One region of the Rhizobium sp. BK512 genome, then DNA from elsewhere that is predicted to be linked to it. Evidence: riboswitches for the same ligand, from Rfam matches in the RefSeq annotation. Region 1 holds a riboswitch; the other holds the start of a gene.
What was found. Region 1 has a riboswitch for S-adenosylmethionine ahead of metA (homoserine O-succinyltransferase). Riboswitches for the same ligand answer to the same signal wherever they lie in the genome.
Positions count from the first base shown of each region.

Region 2: it holds a riboswitch for S-adenosylmethionine, as region 1 does, so the genes downstream of both, FHX06_RS17660 (O-succinylhomoserine sulfhydrylase) here and metA (homoserine O-succinyltransferase) in region 1, are expected to answer to the same signal.

Region 1 is NZ_JACIAS010000007.1:220,329-229,309, forward strand. Features, by position in the region: gene FHX06_RS24415 (hypothetical protein) at 1-14, shown strand, start outside; gene FHX06_RS24420 (ABC transporter ATP-binding protein/permease) at 67-1,908, opposite strand; SAM riboswitch at 2,056-2,133, shown strand; gene metA (homoserine O-succinyltransferase) at 2,181-3,104, shown strand; gene FHX06_RS24430 (aldose epimerase family protein) at 3,245-4,267, shown strand; gene FHX06_RS24435 (GntR family transcriptional regulator) at 4,384-5,157, shown strand; gene FHX06_RS24440 (SIS domain-containing protein) at 5,154-6,185, shown strand; gene nagA (N-acetylglucosamine-6-phosphate deacetylase) at 6,185-7,336, shown strand; gene FHX06_RS24450 (SIS domain-containing protein) at 7,350-8,078, shown strand; gene efp (elongation factor P) at 8,189-8,758, opposite strand; gene epmA (EF-P lysine aminoacylase EpmA) at 8,908-8,981, shown strand, end outside.
Region 2 is NZ_JACIAS010000004.1:499,845-508,825, reverse strand. Features, by position in the region: gene FHX06_RS17685 (methyl-accepting chemotaxis protein) at 1-1,133, shown strand, start outside; gene FHX06_RS17680 (VOC family protein) at 1,197-1,580, opposite strand; gene FHX06_RS17675 (hypothetical protein) at 1,942-2,223, shown strand; tRNA gene FHX06_RS17670 (tRNA-Gly) at 2,234-2,307, opposite strand; gene FHX06_RS17665 (2'-deoxycytidine 5'-triphosphate deaminase) at 2,367-3,461, opposite strand; SAM riboswitch at 3,535-3,613, shown strand; gene FHX06_RS17660 (O-succinylhomoserine sulfhydrylase) at 3,660-4,844, shown strand; gene apaG (Co2+/Mg2+ efflux protein ApaG) at 5,033-5,425, shown strand; gene FHX06_RS17650 (hypothetical protein) at 5,486-6,076, opposite strand; gene FHX06_RS17645 (Hsp33 family molecular chaperone) at 6,206-7,201, opposite strand; gene argF (ornithine carbamoyltransferase) at 7,293-8,210, opposite strand; gene FHX06_RS17635 (aspartate aminotransferase family protein) at 8,256-8,981, opposite strand, start outside.

The DNA.
Region 1 (8,981 bases):
CGCCGCCAATGTGAGCTCGTCCGGAGCTCCCGGACACCAAACGCCGCACATTTTGCAGGAGTTTTGCTAGAGCGCCGGGGCAGGAGCTGCCGCGGCGCTCGATCCGGCCGCGGTTGCCGGTGATTGCTCCTCCGGTTTGGAAGGCAATGCCTGCAGGTGCAGCGTGCGCGGGTGCAGTGCCTCCATATAGGTTTCCGAACGGCCGATATAGATCATGCTGGTCTCCGGCATGGTGGTGAGCAGCTTGTTCATCGTGTGCTGCCATTCGGGCTCCATGCCTTCGAGCACTTCGTCGAAAACGACCCAGCGCGGCTTCACGAGCAGCAGGCGGGCAAAAGCGATTGCCTTCTGCTCATCGGCATCGAGAAGCTTGTCCCAGCGTGCGCGGCTATCAAGGCGGGCTACAAGCGAATGCAAGCCCGCAGCCTCAAGCGCGGCTTCGATGGCCGTCCTATCAAAGGCCTCGGGTTTTCCCGGGAAAGCGATTGCCTCGCGCAGCGTGCCGCCCGGTACATAGGCGACCTGGGGGATGAACAGAATGTCGTCAATCGGGGGCAGGCCGATCGTGCCCTTGCCGCAGGGCCAAAGGCCTGCCATGGCTTGGAAGAGCAGGCGGCGGTTCACGCTGTGATCGCCGTTGATCATGACCTTTTCCCCGGCCTTGATCACCACGTCCGTCTCACGCAAGCGGAAGCCGCCGCAATCATCGATCTCCTCGCCAAGCTTGGCGACGATGACGATATCCTTCAGCGTCAACGTATCAGGTGCGGTTTTCTCATAGACGATGGAATCCTTCAAATCGAAGCCATCATCCATCTCCTGAAGCGCCTGGCGGAAGTCGGTGACACGCATCAATGTCGCGCGCCATTCGGCGATCGGGCCGAAATTCGCGACATACCAGCGCAACGCGGTATTGACCTGGTTGAACGCGCCGACCGACATCATCAGCTGCCCGAAGGTCAGGCCGCCGGAAAAATAAGCGGGCGCGGCGACGATGATCGGAATGACGATGACCAGCCAGCCATAGCCTGCCGAAACCCAGGTCAGGTTGGTATTGGCCATGGCGAGCCGCTTGATGACCGCGAGAACGTTGCTGATATCGTTGTTGATCCGCTTGCGCTCGTTCTCTTCGCCGCGCGCCACTGTGATCGCCGGCATATTTTCGTTGGCATGCATCAGCGCAAAGCGCAACTCGGCTTCCTTGGAAAACCGGTCGGCATTGAGCTTGACGAGCTTGCGGCCGACGACCTGGCTCAATACCGAGGCCGATGCAGCATAAAAGATTGCCGCCCAGACCATATAGCCGGGGATGGTGAAGTTGTAGCCGCTGATCCGGAAGATGAAGCCGCTCGAAAGCTCCCACAACACGCCGATGAAGCTGACGAGCAGAATGGTCGACTGCAGGAGGCCAAGGGCGAGGTTGGTCGTGCTTTCAGCGAGATTGCGAGAATCTTCGTGCAGGCGCTGGTCGGGATTAACGCCGAGGATGCCGATGGTGGAGAGTTTGAGGGCACGCTTGCGCTCCAGCCACTGATCGACGAGATCGCGCGAAAGACCTTCGCGCATGTAAAGCGCCGTCATCTGGTTCAGCCATGCCTGCAGCACGTTGAGCAGCAGCAGCGCACCGGCGATCATCGCGAAGACTTCGAGCTGGCGGAAAAACTCGCCAAGATCACGACGCTCAAGGGAATCGTAGAAAGGGGCGTTCCATTCGTTGAGGATCACCTGTCCATAGGCGGTCGCCAGGATGATGACCACCAGCAGGATCGCAAGCGCGACGACCTTGCCGCGGACCTGCGAATTCCAGAATGCGGAGAACATCACTCCAAGCCGATATGTCAGGCTGAGATCGTATCCCACCCGGTCCTGATTCTGGATGCCCTTCCCCCCTTTGACGTCAGTTTTCATTATTTTTTCCAAAATCGCCCATCACACCATTAATACCATGGGGGCGTTACTGGTCCATCAACAGATTCCACCACCCATAAAGAAAGCGTGATGGTTTGGACAGTTGTTCTTATTGACAGTTGATTCGCGGGCGCACTGGCGTTAATTATGATGTCTCGTGGTGATTTGGCCGGCCGGCTTGCAGCCACGTTAAATAAGTCGCTAAAGGGCCGCGTGCGGACCGGTAGCGATTCTTTCGCCGCCGGTTTTTTATTTTGATCGAGTTGACCGCAATGCCCATCAAAATCCCCGATACGCTGCCAGCCTTCGAAACCCTCGTCAACGAGGGCGTGAGGGTGATGACCGAAACGGTGGCGATCCGTCAGGATATCCGCCCGCTGCAGATCGGGCTGCTCAACCTCATGCCGAACAAGATCAAGACCGAAGTGCAGATGGCGCGCCTGGTCGGCGCTTCGCCGCTGCAGGTGGAATTCTCGCTGATCCGCGTCGGCAACCACAAGGCCAAGAATACGTCTGAAGAACATCTGCTCGCCTTCTACCAGACCTGGGAGGAAGTGAAGCACCGCAAGTTTGACGGCTTCATCATCACGGGCGCGCCAATCGAGACGCTGCCTTACGAGGACGTTACCTATTGGAAGGAAATGCAGCAGATTTTCGACTGGACGCAGACAAATGTCCATTCGACCATGAATGTCTGCTGGGGCGCGATGGCGGGGATTTATCATTTCCACGGCGTGCCGAAGTATGAGCTGAAGGAAAAGGCCTTCGGCGTTTACCGCCACCGCAATCTCAAGCCGTCTTCCGTTTATCTCAACGGTTTCTCCGACAATTTCGAGGTTCCGGTGTCGCGCTGGACCGAGGTGCGCCGGGCCGACATCGAGAAGATCGACGGCCTCGAGATCCTGATGGAATCGAGTGAGATGGGCGTCTGTCTCGTGCACGAGCCGAAGGGCCGGCGGCTTTATATCTTCAATCACGTCGAATACGATTCCACGTCTCTTTCGGACGAATATTTCCGCGACGTGAATGCCGGCGTGCCGATCAAAATGCCGCACAACTATTTCCCGCATAACGACCCGGCGATCGCGCCGCAGAACCGCTGGCGCAGCCATGCGCATCTGCTTTTCGGCAACTGGATCAACGAGATCTACCAGACGACATCCTACGATATCGAAGAGATCGGCTCGGACATCTGAGCGTCACCAGTCAGGTTTAGAAATGACGCCGTCGCATTTCTGCGGCGGCGTTTTGTTTTCCGGCCCTGCCCGGTTGCGGTTTGCGGCGAATGGGGGCAGGTTCCGGTTCCTGAATCCTAGGGATGGAGTGAGCGTCGATCATGGCGGACAAATTGGAACGGGAAGTTTTCGGACAGACGAAGGACGGAGAGACCGTCCATCGTGTCGTCATCCGCGGCGGCGGACTGACGGTCAAGGTATTGAGCTGGGGCGCGGTCATCCAGGATGCGCGGCTGGAGGGTCATGACGCACCGCTCGTCCTCGGCTTCGAGGATTTCGAAGGCTATCTTGCTCATTCGCCCTTCTTCGGCGCGACGCCGGGACGCTGTGCAAACCGCATCGGCGACGGAAAGTTTTCGCTCGACGGCAAGAACTACCAGCTCGAACTGAACGAGAAGGGCGTCACGCATCTTCACGGCGGCAGCAACAATATCGGTACGCTCGTCTGGACGATCGTCGAGCACGAGAGCGACCGTGTCGTGCTGAAGATCGTCGATCCCGATGGCCGCGCCGGTTATCCCGGCAACTGCACGATCCAGGCGACCTATCGCGTGCATGGCAACGGCGAGCTTTCGGTCAACTACGAGACGGTGACGGATCAGCCGACGATCGCCAATGTCTGCCAGCACTCCTATTTCAATCTCGACGGCCGGGACGATGCACTGGCGCATGACATCATGATCGCCGCCGACCACTACCTGCCGACCAACGAGAAGCAGATACCGACCGGCGAGATCCGCTCCGTCGAGGGCACCGCGTTCGACTTCCGGGTGATGGCGCCGATGAAGCGTTTCGACGGTCAGGAGCAGGCGCTCTATGACCATAATTTCTGCTTCTCGCGCGAGCGCACGGCCAAGCGCTCGGTCGTGCTTGCCCGCAGCCTGCACTCCGGCGTCTCGCTGGAGGTGCGCACGACCGAGCCGGGCGTACAGTTCTATGCCGGTTTCAAACTCGGTGTGCCGGTGCCTGGTCTTGGCGGCCGCAAATATGGTCCTTTCGCCGGCTTTTGCCTCGAGACGCAGATCTGGCCTGACGCCATCAACCATGCGGGCTTTCCGAACGCGGTTCTGCGTCCCGGTGAGGTGCTGCGGCAGGAAACGGACTACATCTTCACGAAGAGCTGAGCTCAGCCTTCCGGCCTAGATCAATGAAACCCTCGCGGTGTCTCGCGAGGGTTTTTCTTTTTCGGCGGAATGAATCTGCTTGCCGATTGGTTCTAAATAGGTTCTATTGCGTGTCCATGGATAGAACCAGTCTGATAGCGGAACTGAATGGCCGTGGGCTGCGCGACGAGGCGGCGACTGGACCGCTTTACAAGCGGCTGGCACAGGCGCTCACCGGTCTCATCCAGGAAGGTCTGCTGAAACCCGGAACAGCGCTGCCCGGCGAACGCGACCTGGCGGAAGCCCTGAAGCTTGGCCGGGTGACGGTTCGGACAGCCTATCGCGACCTCATGACATCGGGCGCGCTGGAATCGCGCCATGGCAGCGGCACTTTCGTTTCCAGCAGGGTGGAGCGCATGGAGCAGTCGTTGTGGCGGCTTTCCTCCTTCTCCGCGGACATGCGCTCGCGCGGGCGCTCGCCGGCGGCGAAGATCCTGTCGCGCACCATCAACAATCCCTCCCCGGAAGAATCCTTCCTGCTTGGTCTCGGTGTGGATGAGCCGGTTTTGCGGCTCGATCGCCTTCGTCTGGCCGACGGGCTGCCGCTTGCGATCGAACGCGCCGTCGTGCCGGTCAAATTTCTCGGCGAGGATGCCGGCGGCGAAGGCTCGCTCTATGATGCGCTTGCCCAGAGCGGCCACAAGCCGGTGCGCGCCATGCAGCGCCTGACCGCCGTCACGCTCGATCCTTCATCGGCGGCTATTCTTGCCGTGAAGGCCGGTGCGCCGGCGCTTCTGATCGAACGCGTTTCACGCCTGGAAGACCAGCGTGTCGTCGAATACACCCGCTCGCACTATCGTGGCGACGCCTATGACTTCGTTGCCGAATTGAGAATTGGAGATGACCTATGAGTGAGAACCAGTCGCTGATGCTGCAGGAAGCGGGCCAGTCGCCCGAGGTGGTCGCCACCCTGCTCGAAAAGGAAAAGCCGGCCTTCGCCGAAATCGCCCGGCTGTTCTCGTCCGCTCGCCCGAGCGTCGTGACGACGGCGGCGCGCGGTTCTTCCGACCATGCCGCGACCTTCTTCAAATATCTGTTCGAGATTACTTGCGGTGTGCCGGTCGCCTCGATCGGCCCGTCTATCGCCTCTGTTTATAACGCGCCCCTGCATCTGAAGGGCGGCATCCATTTCACCGTCTCACAGTCGGGCGCGAGCCCTGACATTGTGGCGCTGCAGGATGCGGCCAAGAAGGGCGGCGCAACGACGATTGCCGTGGTCAACGTCACAGACAGCCCCCTTGCGAACCAGGCCGATATCGTCCTCGGCCTCAATGCCGGCGCTGAAAAGAGCGTTGCAGCGACCAAGTCCTTCATTGCATCTGTTGCCGCCCTCACCGGCGTGACGGCTGCGATCGGCAGCAAGGCCGATCTGCAGGCGGCGCTCGAAAAACTGCCGGCCGCACTCGCTGCGACATCGGGCATCGATACGGCTGCTGCCGAGGAAGTTCTGTTCAACGCCGCCTCGCTCTATACCGGTGGCCGCGGCACGGCTTTCGCCATTGCTCTCGAAGCTGCGCTGAAGGCCAAGGAGACTGCCGGCCTTCATGCCGAAGCCTTCTCTCTTGCGGAACTGATGCACGGGCCGATGCGCCTGGTGCAGCCGGGCTTCCCGATTGTCGGCTTCGTGCCTGAAGATGCGGCCTTCGACAACAACGTGAAGGCCCTCGATCGGCTGCAGAAGCTCGGCGCTACCACCGTGCCCTTCTCGACGAAGCCTCTTGCCGGCGTTAATCTGCAGGTTCCGACGACCGGCAACGGTCTCGTTGATCCCCTGGTTTCGCTGCTCGTCTATTACCGTCTGATCGAGTCCGTCACGCGTCGCAAGGGTTTCGACCCCGACAAGCCGGCAAACCTGCTCAAGGTGACGGAGACCGTCTGATGCCCCACAAGATCTTCACCGGCGCTCGTATCTTCGATGGCGAACGCTTCCATGACGAGCGGGCGCTGATCGTCAAGGACGGACGCGTCGAGGCGATCGTCGGCCTGAATGATCTGCCCGAGGGCGATGTCGTGACGTTGGCAGGCGGCATATTGTCTGCCGGTTTCATCGATGCGCAAGTCAATGGCGGTGGCGGCCGCATGCTGAACGACGAGCCGTCGCCGAACTCGATGTACATGATTGCCGACGGACATCGGCCGTATGGAACGACGGCCCTGCTGCCGACGCTTATTACCGATACGGCAGAAGCGACGGCTGCCGCGATCGCGGCGGCAAAGATTGCGGTGAAGACGAACCGGGGCGTTGCCGGCCTGCATCTCGAAGGTCCGCATCTGGCGCCGGCGCGCAAGGGTGCGCATCTCGCCGAGCTGATGCGTCCGGTCGAAGACAGGGATGTCAAATCCTTCATCGCCGCGCGCGAGGAAATCGGCACGCTGCTCGTCACCGTGGCCGCGGAGCAGGTGACGGTTTCCCAGGTGCGCGAACTCAGCGAAGCCGGGGTCATCGTCAGCATCGGCCATTCCGACAGCACGAGTGAGGCAGCCGAAGTGCGTTTCGATGCGGGCGCACGTGGTGTCACGCATCTTTTCAACGCCATGAGCCAGCTGGCGCACCGCGCGCCGGGTCTTGTTGGTGCCGCGATCGATCATCCGTCCGTCTGGTGCGGCATCATTGCCGATGGACATCACGTCGATCCGAAGGCGTTGCGAACGGCACTGCGTGCCAAGCGCGGCGAAGGCAAGCTTTTCTTTGTGACCGATGCCATGTCGCTGGTCGGCTCCGAGATGGATACGTTCACCCTGAACGGCCGTACCGTGCGGCGCGAAAGGGGCGGTTTCTGCTCCAAACTCGTGCTGTCGGACGGCACGCTGGCGGGTTCGGATGTCGATATGGCTTCGACGATCCGTTACGGCGTCACCTATCTGGAGCTGACGCTTGCCGAGGCACTGAGGATGGCGACGCTGTATCCGGCGCGCTTCCTGAAGTTTGCCGATCGTGGTCAGCTCTCGCCGGGCGCGCGCGCTGATCTCGTGCATTTCACCGATGCGATAGAAGTGACGGCAACTTGGCTCAACGGCGAAATGGCGTGAAGGAGAGTGGCCGATGACTGACATTACGGACGCCTATTTCTCCAATCTCATCGGCCGGCTTGAGGAGCTGAAGCGGGCGCTTGCCGCGCCGATGGCGCAGGCTGCCGCTGTAATCCTCGAGGCGGCCCGTGGCGACAAGCGCGTCTATGTCTTCGGCACCGGCCATTCGCATATGCTGGCGGAAGAGGTGCATTATCGGGCTGGTGGGCTTGCCTTCACTGTGCCCATTCTCGTCGGCTCGGCCATGCTGCATGAGGGGGCGGTCATCAGCTCGGTCTATGAGCGCACGCAGGGCCTGGTGCGGCCGATGCTGGAGCGCTACGGCATGCAGCCGGGCGATGTCATTATCATCGCCTCCAATTCGGGCGTAAATGCCGCGCCGATCGAGGCGGCCGACTATGCGCGCGAGATCGGAGCAAAGGTGATAGCCATTACCTCGATCGCCTATTCGACGGCGATTGCCAATGGCCGCCGGCGGCTTGCCGATGTGGCCGACGTGGTTCTGGATAACGGGCTGCCGCCGGGTGACGCCGTCCTCGATCTCGAAGGTACGGGTCTTCGTGTCGGTCCGGTGTCTACGGCGGTCGGGGTGACGGTCATCAACGCCATCTTCGCAGATGTTGCTTCGCAGCTTTCGAAATCCGGTGACGCGCCCGTCTATCTCAGCGCTAATATGCCGGGTGCCGCTGAGATCAATCAGAAGCTGGTGAAGAAGTACCGGCCGCGTAATCCTCATCTCTGAGCAAATAGGCCGGCATGCTGCTGGCCTATTTGCTGTCTGGCCATCGGCAAAAATGAAATCGGCCCGAAGCGGTTGCTTCAGGCCGTTTTAAACTCTGAAAACTGATGCAATCAGTCCTTGGCGCGCTCGACGTAGGAATTGTCTTCCGTCGCGATGACGACGCGGGTGCCGGCATCGATATGCGGCGGAACCGAGGTGCGGATGCCGTTCGAAAGCATGGCCGGCTTGTAGGAAGAAGAGGCCGTCTGGCCCTTGACGACCGGTTCGGTCTCGACGATCTCAAGCGTGACGTGACGCGGCAGTTCCAGCGCCAGCGGATTGCCTTCGTGGATCGACAGGATGCAGGTCATGCCCTCCTGAAGGTAAGCCTTCTGGTCGCCCATGGTTTCGGCGCTGACCACGACCTGGTCGTAGGTGGCCGGGTTCATGAAGTGGAAGCCTTCGCCATCTTCGTAGAGGTACTGGAAGTTGACGTCTTCCACGAAGGCGCGCTCGACCTGTTCGGTCGTACGCCAGCGTTCGGAAACCTTCACGCCGTCGACGATGCGACGCATGTCGACCTGGGTGACCGGCGTGCCCTTGCCCGGGTGGAAATTCTGAGCCGTGAGAACGACGTAGAGCTTGCCGTCGACATCGAGAACGTTGCCCTTGCGGACCGAAGAGGCGATGACCTTGACCATAAGACTTCCTTGTAAGTCGGCTTTCGGCGTCGTAGAGGACAGTCAGAATAGTCCTGAAGACGCAAAATGTTTTTTCTTCGGGGCGGCACTAACCTAAAATCGCGGAAATAGCCACCCCATCCCCGCCGAATCCGGCAAGGAAGCGTTGTATGAACCTCACGAGCGCCAAGGCGTCTCCCTGGTGGACACCATCAGTGCATGCCGATCGCCGTCCGTTCCTTAT
Region 2 (8,981 bases), on a different contig from region 1:
CCGATCTCGAGCGCGCGGTCAATGCGCTCGGAGACGGCCTGCGCCGACTCTCTGCCGGCGATGTCGCATCGCATATCGAAACGCCTTTCGTCGCGCATCTCGACGCGCTGCGCCGGGACTTCAACAATTCGATCGAGAAGCTCAACGAGACCCTGCACACAGTCGGCTCCAATGCCCGCGCGATCGGCGCCGGCGCCAACGAGATCCGGTCGTCTGCCGACGAGCTTTCGAAGCGCACCGAACAGCAAGCCGCCTCCGTCGAAGAAACGGCAGCAGCGCTCGAAGAGATCACCACCACCGTAAGAGACGCGGCAAAGCGGGCCGAAGAGGCAAGCCAACTCGTTGCCCGCACCCGCCTTGGTGCCGAAAAATCCGGCGACGTCGTCCGCAAGGCGGTCGCCGCCATGCAGCAGATCGAGCAATCCTCCGTCGAGATCGGCAATATTATCGGCGTCATCGACGATATCGCCTTCCAGACGAACCTGCTGGCGCTGAACGCCGGTGTTGAAGCAGCGCGTGCCGGTGAAGCCGGCAAGGGCTTTGCGGTCGTCGCACAGGAGGTGCGTGAACTCGCACAGCGTTCGGCAAACGCCGCCAAGGAAATCAAGGCGCTGATCACAACATCGGGTACGCATGTGCAGACCGGCGTCAGTCTTGTCGGCGAAACGGGCAAGGCGCTCGACGCAATCGTCCACGAGGTGCAGGAAATCAACCAGCACGTCCATGCGATTGCAGAAGCAGCCCGCGAGCAGTCGACCGGCCTGCAGGAGATCAACACAGCCGTCAACACCATGGACCAGGGCACGCAGCAGAATGCCGCCATGGTCGAAGAATCCACCGCAGCCAGCCATGGCCTTGCCACGGAAGCGGCGGCACTTAACAACCTGCTCGGCCAGTTCCGCCTGTCGGGCACCGGCGGCTTCGTTGCAAGCGCGCCGATCCCGACGGCACCGGCCGCGCCACGCGCCGCCACACGCCCAGCCGCCAGAACGCCGGTCCGCGTTGCCGAAAGCACGACACGCCCGAAGGCTTCGCCTGCCCGCGCGCTCGGCCAGAAGCTCGCCAGCGCCTTCGGCGCGAGCAATGCCGCTGCCCCGTCCAGCAGCCAGGAAGCCGACTGGACAGAGTTCTGAGCAAGCGATCGATTGAATGAGGATGGGCGGCTTCGGCCGCCCATTTTCGTTTCAGGTCTCTGTTCAGACCGGTGGACGCCAGCCGACTTCGACAAGAATGTTACCGGGCGCGGTGCAATAGAAGAGCCAGCCGCCGCGAACGGCGGCAGGCGGCCCTGAGACAGCGGCGCTGTCCGCTGCCAGGCGGGCATGAAGCACATCGACATCCGACCTTTCAGCAAGAATAAAGCCGATATGATAGGTTTGTCGCTGCAGTTCGACCTGATCGGCACCGCCGAATTTTGGCAACGGGCGACTGAGAACGACCTCCGTGCCCTGGTCGTCGTAGAGGATCGCCCGGCCGATCCGTTCGTTCATCTCCCGCAATTCGAGAGCGAAATACCGCCGAAAGAAATCCGCCGTAGCGGCAATATCGGGCACGTAGAAATCAAGATGGTTCAAACGCATGACTGTCTCCTTTGAGAATAAAATCCCGGAGGAGTGCGTCTTTTAACGCTCCGCATGCCGCCGGGACCCCGCATTCGCATGCGGGCCACGTCGCGGGTTCTCGTGTGATACACGGAGCAGAGCTTCCCATGGTGGGAGGGACCGGGCTTACCTTATCCGGTCCTGCCTTTTTCGACATTGCCGCTCTAGCAGATCGGCCCAAGAGCGGCAACATCGCCGGCCGAGTCACATTCGCCAAGCAGTAGGCTGTTGGTCGTAAGCCTCTTCTCGAAGGGTTGAAGACACCGGCGCCGTTTGTGTCGTGAGCTTTCGGCGATTTGAGGTAGAATAGCGCCGTGCTGCGGAAAGAAAGGCATCCAACATGAAACTGATCGCACTTGGCCTGATCAGCGCGCTGGCGCTCGCCGGCTGTACTACCGTCGAGTATAACGGTCCCGGCCTCGAACCCATTCCCGGCAGCATCACCTATAGCGGTCAGCCGCGTTCGAAGCTTACCAAGTCGCCAATCGGCTCGACCTTCCCGCACGATTTCATCGACCAGTTCGGCCGGCAGGTCGAGGAAACCTATATCATTCGCCCGGACCGCACGCTGGCGATTGCGCATCGCCGATACCGGCCAATCACAATTTTCGGAAGAGATTGAGGAGGGAAGCTGGAGCGGGTGAAGGGAATCGAACCCTCGTATTCAGCTTGGGAAGCTGCTGCTCTACCATTGAGCTACACCCGCCAACCGCTTGAGACTTCCAACAGATGACCGCCGCTGTCAAGTCGCGGCGTCACCGCATATCAGATGCGGAAGTGCTTCGAGAGCTTCAGGCCCTGGGCCTGATAGTTGGAGCCAAGACCCGAGCCGTAGAGGCTCGAGGGCTGTTCCTGCATGTGTTCGTAGATCAGGCGGCCGACGATCTGGCCGTCTTCGAGGATGAAGGGCACTTCGTGGCTGCGCACTTCGAGCACGGCACGGCTGCCGCGACCGCCTGCCGGAGCGTGGCCGAAGCCCGGATCGAAGAAGCCGGCATAGTGGACGCGGAATTCGCCGACGAGTGGGTCGAAGGGCGTCATTTCCGCCGCGTAGTGCGGGGGAACGTGTACGGCCTCGCGCGAGACGAGGATATAGAATTCATCGGGATCGAGGATCAGTTCGTTGCGGCCGCGGCTGTAGAGCGGCTCCCAGAAATCGTAGATATCGTGCTGGGCCTTCTTGTCGACATCGACGACGGCGGTGTGATGCTTGCCGCGGTAGCCGATCAGGCCGTCCTTGTCGCCCGTCAGGTCGATCGACAACGCGATGCCGCCGCCGGAAATGTTCGGCTGCTTGGCTGCGACCAGCGTTTCCGTCTCGTGCAGTTTCAGAAGATCCGGCTCACCGAGTACCGATTGGCCGAAACGGAAACGGATCTGCGACAGGCGCGAGCCGCGGCGCACGACGATCGGGAAGGTGCGCGGGCTGATTTCGAGATAGAGCGGGCCGGAATAGCCTGATGGGATCTTGTCGAATTCCTGCGCGTAATCAGTGATGACACGCGTGAAGATATCGAGGCGACCGGTCGAGCTTTTCGGATTGGCCGAGGCAGACATATTGGCCGGCAGATCGAGATGCTCCATCAGCGGCACGATATAGACACAGCCGGTTTCCAGTACCGCGCCTTCGCTGAGGTCGATGACGTGCAGGCTCAGCCGATCAAGCTTGTCGGAAACGAGATGGGACGGGCCAGGCATGAAGCTGGCGCGCACCCGGAAAGCCTTGGCGCCCAGCCGCAGATCCAGGCTTGCCGGCTGGATCTGGTCGCGGTCCAGCTCGCGTTCGCTTTGAAGGCGCCCGGTTTCAAACAGCGCGGCAATTGCGCGGTCAGCCAAAATTCCAGTTTCGCGAGCCATCATGCTCCATCCATATACTCGCGGAGACAAAACCAAAGTCGGGGAATTGACGCAAGCTTAGAACGGCAGTATTGCAAATTTATCCCGTGGTGATTTGGCCGGTCGGCTTGCAGCCACGTTAAACAAGTGGCTAAAAAGACCGGGTTGAAAACCGGTCTGCATTTGCGGCCGGTTTTTTTGTTGTTTGAAAGTGGTGATGGCATGAGCAAGACCTGGCGCCCGGCAACCCAACTCGTCCACGGCGGAACGCTCCGCTCGCAGTATGGCGAGACTTCAGAGGCAATCTATCTCACGCAAGGTTTCGTCTACGATACGTCCGAAGCGGCCGAAGCGCGCTTCAAAGGCGAGACCGATGGTTTCATCTATGCGCGTTACGGCAGCCCCACCAATGACATGTTCGAAAAGCGCATGTGCATGCTGGAAGGCGCTGAAGACGCCCGAGCCACCGCGTCCGGCATGGCCGCTGTTACTGCTGCCATCCTCTGCCAGCTGAAGGCCGGCGATCATATCGTTGCTGCGCGCGCCCTTTTCGGCTCCTGCCGCTGGGTGGTTGAGACGCTGGCGCCGAAATACGGGATCGACTGCACGCTGATCGACGGTCGCGACCTCGAAAACTGGGAAAAGGCTATTACCCCGAAGACCAAGGTCTTCTTCCTGGAAAGCCCGACCAATCCGACGCTGGAAGTTGTCGACATCGCAGGTGTCGCCAAGCTCGCCAACCAGATCGGCGCAAAGGTCGTGGTCGACAACGTGTTTGCAACGCCGCTCTTCCAGAAGCCGCTGGAGCTCGGTGCCCATATCGTCGTCTATTCGGCGACTAAGCATATCGACGGCCAGGGCCGCTGCCTCGGCGGCGTCGTTCTCTCCGACAAGGAATGGATCGACGAGAACCTGCACGACTATTTCCGCCATACCGGCCCGGCCATGTCGCCCTTCAATGCGTGGACACTCCTGAAGGGCATCGAGACGCTGCCGCTCCGCGTCAAGCAGCAGACGCAGAATGCGGCGAAGATTGCCGATTTCCTGGCTGATCAGGGCAAGGTCGCCAAGGTCATCTATCCCGGCCGCAAGGACCATCCGCAGGCCGATATCATCGCCAAGCAGATGTCGGGCGGCTCGACACTCGTCTGCTTCGAACTGAAGGGCGGCAAGGAGGCGGCCTTCGCGCTGCAGAATGCGCTTGAGATCGTGAAAATCTCCAACAATCTCGGCGACTCCAAGAGCCTGATCACGCATCCGGCAACGACCACGCACAAGAATCTGACGGATGAGGCTCGCGCCGAACTCGGCATCTCGCCGGGCACGGTACGCCTGTCGGCCGGTATCGAAGATACGGACGATCTCATCGAGGATTTCGCTCGCGCTCTGGCGAAGGTTTCGGCCTGACATCAAGGCACGGCCGCCGGCAAACGCCGCGGCCGTCGCATTTGCCTTGAAATTAACACTGAGAGTTAGGCTTAATGAACGAAAGGCGGCCCAACTGAAGGTAGTGAGGCCGCGATCACTGTACCGTTTCTTGACGGAAGAGGCCTCGTATAAGATACGGGTAACGTATCCTGACTAAGGTGTAAGGCATGTATCGCGCCCTCACACGAGATATCGAAGTCGTTGTCGAGCCGTTTTATCTGGAGGAGCAATCCGATCCGGAAGACGATCGGTATGTCTGGGGTTATCGTGTGGTGATCAGCAACAACTCCGATATCGCCGTGCGTCTCGTCAACCGCTACTGGAACATTACCGACCAGAACGGGCAGATCGACGAGGTCAGCGGCCCCGGCGTCGTCGGCGAGCAGCCGCGGTTGCAGCCGGGCGATACCTATGAATATTCCTCTGGCTGCCCGCTGGATACGCCATCCGGCCTGATGTTTGGCCACTACCAGATGGAGACGGACGAAGGCGAGATGTTCGATGTCGACATACCCGCCTTCTCGCTCGATTCACCCGGCCTGCTCAGGGTGCTGAACTAAAGCGTAGCCTCGCTATTTGCGACGATGCGTCAATCTTGAGCCTTCAGTCGTCAATCTCTGTTAAAGTTCAAACGGATCCGCGGCGGTCTGAGCATCCGGTTTTGCATCGAATGGATCCTTTGATTGTGGCGGTTTCGGCTGTTTGGCCAGGACAGCGTCAACGGCCTTCTGACAGGCGATCATCTCATCAATAGCCTTGACGGAGTTTTTCAGACTAAGGGCGACTATTCGCTTGCCGTTAAAATCGGCGCGAAAACCCAACTTGACGGCAAACTCGCTAACCAAGTTAGTATCTTTAAAATCAATGCGTAGTCCCTTTTCACCGTTAAAGACCACAGCGCTTGCATCGACAGTCCATTTGGAGCGGTCCAGATAGAGCTCGATCGGGTATTGCTTGCCTTCCTCCAACGATTTCCAATTGTCATTGACCATCAGAATATAAAAGGGATGGTCCTTATCGAGGAAATTGAAGCCAAGACGGAAAAGTGTACGATCCTCAAAGGCCGTCGCAACAAAGCAGGCGCTGCCCAAAGTCAGGTCGGCAGCCACCGTCCAGCCGCCGACTTCTTTCCATAGCATTGTCTCGTCACTGGCGAAGCTCGTTTGCGGCACCGCAGCTATCAGCGCGAGAAGCAAACACAACAGCTTCATTGGCACCCATCCCGTTTTCATAGCCCAACCAATGAAACGCATAGGCACACAGTGACTACCAAAAGTCGAGTCACTGTGCCGCACCATCGCCTGTTTTTATTGGACGTTCTTCCCTTTCAACTGGGAATACTAAGTAAGCTGAGACGCGACCTCGTCCACCGGGAAACGATAGGTCGTGGAGCAGAACTCGCAGGTCACCGCGATCTCGCCGTTTTCCTGACTCGCCTCGATTTCCTCCGCGCTGAAGCCCTTCAGCACGCCGCCGATCTTTTCGCGCGAACAGCTGCAACGATCGAAGACCGCCCGCGGTTCGTAGACGCGCACGCCGCGCTCGTGGAAGAGGCGGAAGAGCAGGCGTTCCGTGCCGACCTGCGGATCGGTCAGTTCGTCGGCATCGACCGTTTCAACGAGCGAGCGGGCTTCCATCCAGGCATCATCCTCAACATGGGCGCGCGTAGCCGTGTCGCCATCGCCGCCATGAAGATCGGGCTGGCGCATACGCTCCGGCGCTTCCGGCAGGAACTGGGCGACTAGGCCCCCTGCCCGCCAGCGGTGACGCGGCTTGCCGTTCTCGTCGCGGTCGAAGAGTTCGGCAGCGGCAAGGCGCACACGTGTCGGGATCTGTTCCGACTGGCGGAAATAGACACCGGCTATGTCTTCCAGCGAGGTACCGTCAAGCGCGACGATGCCCTGATAGGGCTGGCTGAACTTGCCCTGGTCGATGGTGAAGGCGAGCACGCCCTTGCCGAGCAGCTGTTCCGGCTCCGTTTCGCCTGCCGCAATCGCCTTGTCGAGCAAGGCCTGATCGAAGCGGGCGTAGGCCCGGACATTTTCCGGCGTGGAGAAATCGGCGACCAGTAGATCGACGGGACCGTCGCTTTTGGTCTGGACCGTGAATTTGCCCTCGAACTTCAGCGAGGTGCCGAGCAGCACCGTGAGCACCACCACTTCCGCCAGAAGGCGGGCGACGGGCATGGGATAGTGATGGCGTTCGAGGATCGAATCCAGCATCGGGCCGAGCTGGACGGCGCGACCGCGCACATCCAGCCCTTCCACCTGGAAGGGGACGACATGATCATCGCCGGCGAAATCGAACTCGCCGAGGGCGGCGGCAGCTTCTGCCATGGCTTTCACTCCTGTTTTGTCAGAGCAGCCGGCTAGCGCACCGGCTGCTTGCGCAGCCGCGAGTTTTGGACTCGCGACATCCGATTATGGTTCAGATCGCGCCCAGGCACCAAGCAAGAATCGACTTCTGCGCATGAAGACGGTTTTCCGCCTCATCGAAGACCACGGACTGCGGGCCATCGATCACCTCATCCGTCACCTCCTCGCCGCGGTGGGCGGGAAGGCAATGCATGAACAATGCATCTTTGCCGGCCTGCGCCATCAAATGCGCATTGACCTGATAAGGCTGGAAGACATTGTGACCACGGGCCCGATGTTCCTGATTCATGGAGACCCAGGTATCGGTCACCACACAATCGACGCCGGCGACCGCACGGTCAGCATCATGGTAAAGCATGATTTCGGCGCCCTCATTGCGGGCCCAGTTCAGATAGTGATCCTTCGGCTCGGAACCAAGGGGTACCGCCATGTTCATGCGGTAGCCGAAACGGGCAGCCCCTTCCACGAGGGAATGCAGCACGTTGTTGCCGTCGCCGGTCCAGGCGATCGTCTTGCCCTTGATCGGGCCGCGATGCTCTTCGAAGGTCATGATATCAGCCATGATCTGGCAGGGATGGGTGTCATCCGTCAGCGCGTTGATGACGGGCACCGTGGCATGCTCGGCAAGCTCCAGCATCCGGCTGTGCTCGGTCGTGCGGATCATGATGGCATCGACATAGCGCGACAGGACCTTGGCCGTGTCGCCGATGGTCTCGGCGCGGCCGAGCTGCATTTCAGTACCCGACAGGAACAGCGTCTCGCCGCCGAGCTGGCGCATGCCGACGTCGAAGGAGACGCGGGTGCGGGTCGACGGTTTCTCGAAGATCATGGCCAGCATCTTGCCGGCGAGCGGCTTGTCGGCGGAACCGGCCTTGAATGCCTGCTTTCGCACCTTGGCATCGTCCATGATGGTTCTGAGGTCGGATGCGGTGACTGCGGAGAGATCGAGAAAGTGTTTGGGGGAAGCCATTGTTCGTTACCTGCTACGCCCGCCAGCGGGCGGGGCAATGTCCTATCAAGCGGTCTTCTTGACCTTGGCGGCACGGATGCTTTCGGCAGCGCGTTCGAGACGGGAAAGCCCCTCGCGCGCCTCCTCGGCGGTTACGACCAGCGGCGGCAGCAGGCGGATGACATTGTCGCCCGCCGGGATCGCCAGAAGGTGTGCTGCGCGAATTTCCTTCAGCAGTTCTGCCGAGGGGATGGCAGCCTTGACGCCGAGCAGTAGACCTTCGCCCCTGATATCTTCGATCACATCGGGATAGCGATCCTTGAGCGAGGCAAGGCCCTGACGGAAGACGAGGGTCACATCCCGCACGTGCTGCAGGAAGCCCTCGGCCAGGATGACATCGAGGACCGCGTTGCCGACGGCCATGGCCAGCGGATTGCCGCCATAGGTGGAACCATGCGTGCCGGCCTTCATGCCGGAGGCTGCTTCTGCGGTCGCGAGGCAGGCGCCGAGCGGGAAGCCGCCGCCGATGCCCTTCGCAACAGCCATGATATCGGGCGTGACACCCGACCATTCATGGGCGAAGAGCTTGCCGGTGCGGCCGACGCCGGTCTGAACTTCATCGAGAATGAGGAGCAGGCCATGCTCATCGCAGAGCTGGCGGAGCGCCTTCATGAATTCAGGTGTCACCGGGCGCACGCCACCCTCACCCTGCACGGGTTCGATGAGGATGCCGGCCGTCTTGTCGGTAATCGCCGCGCGTACCGCCTCGACATCGCCGAAAGGAACCTGGTC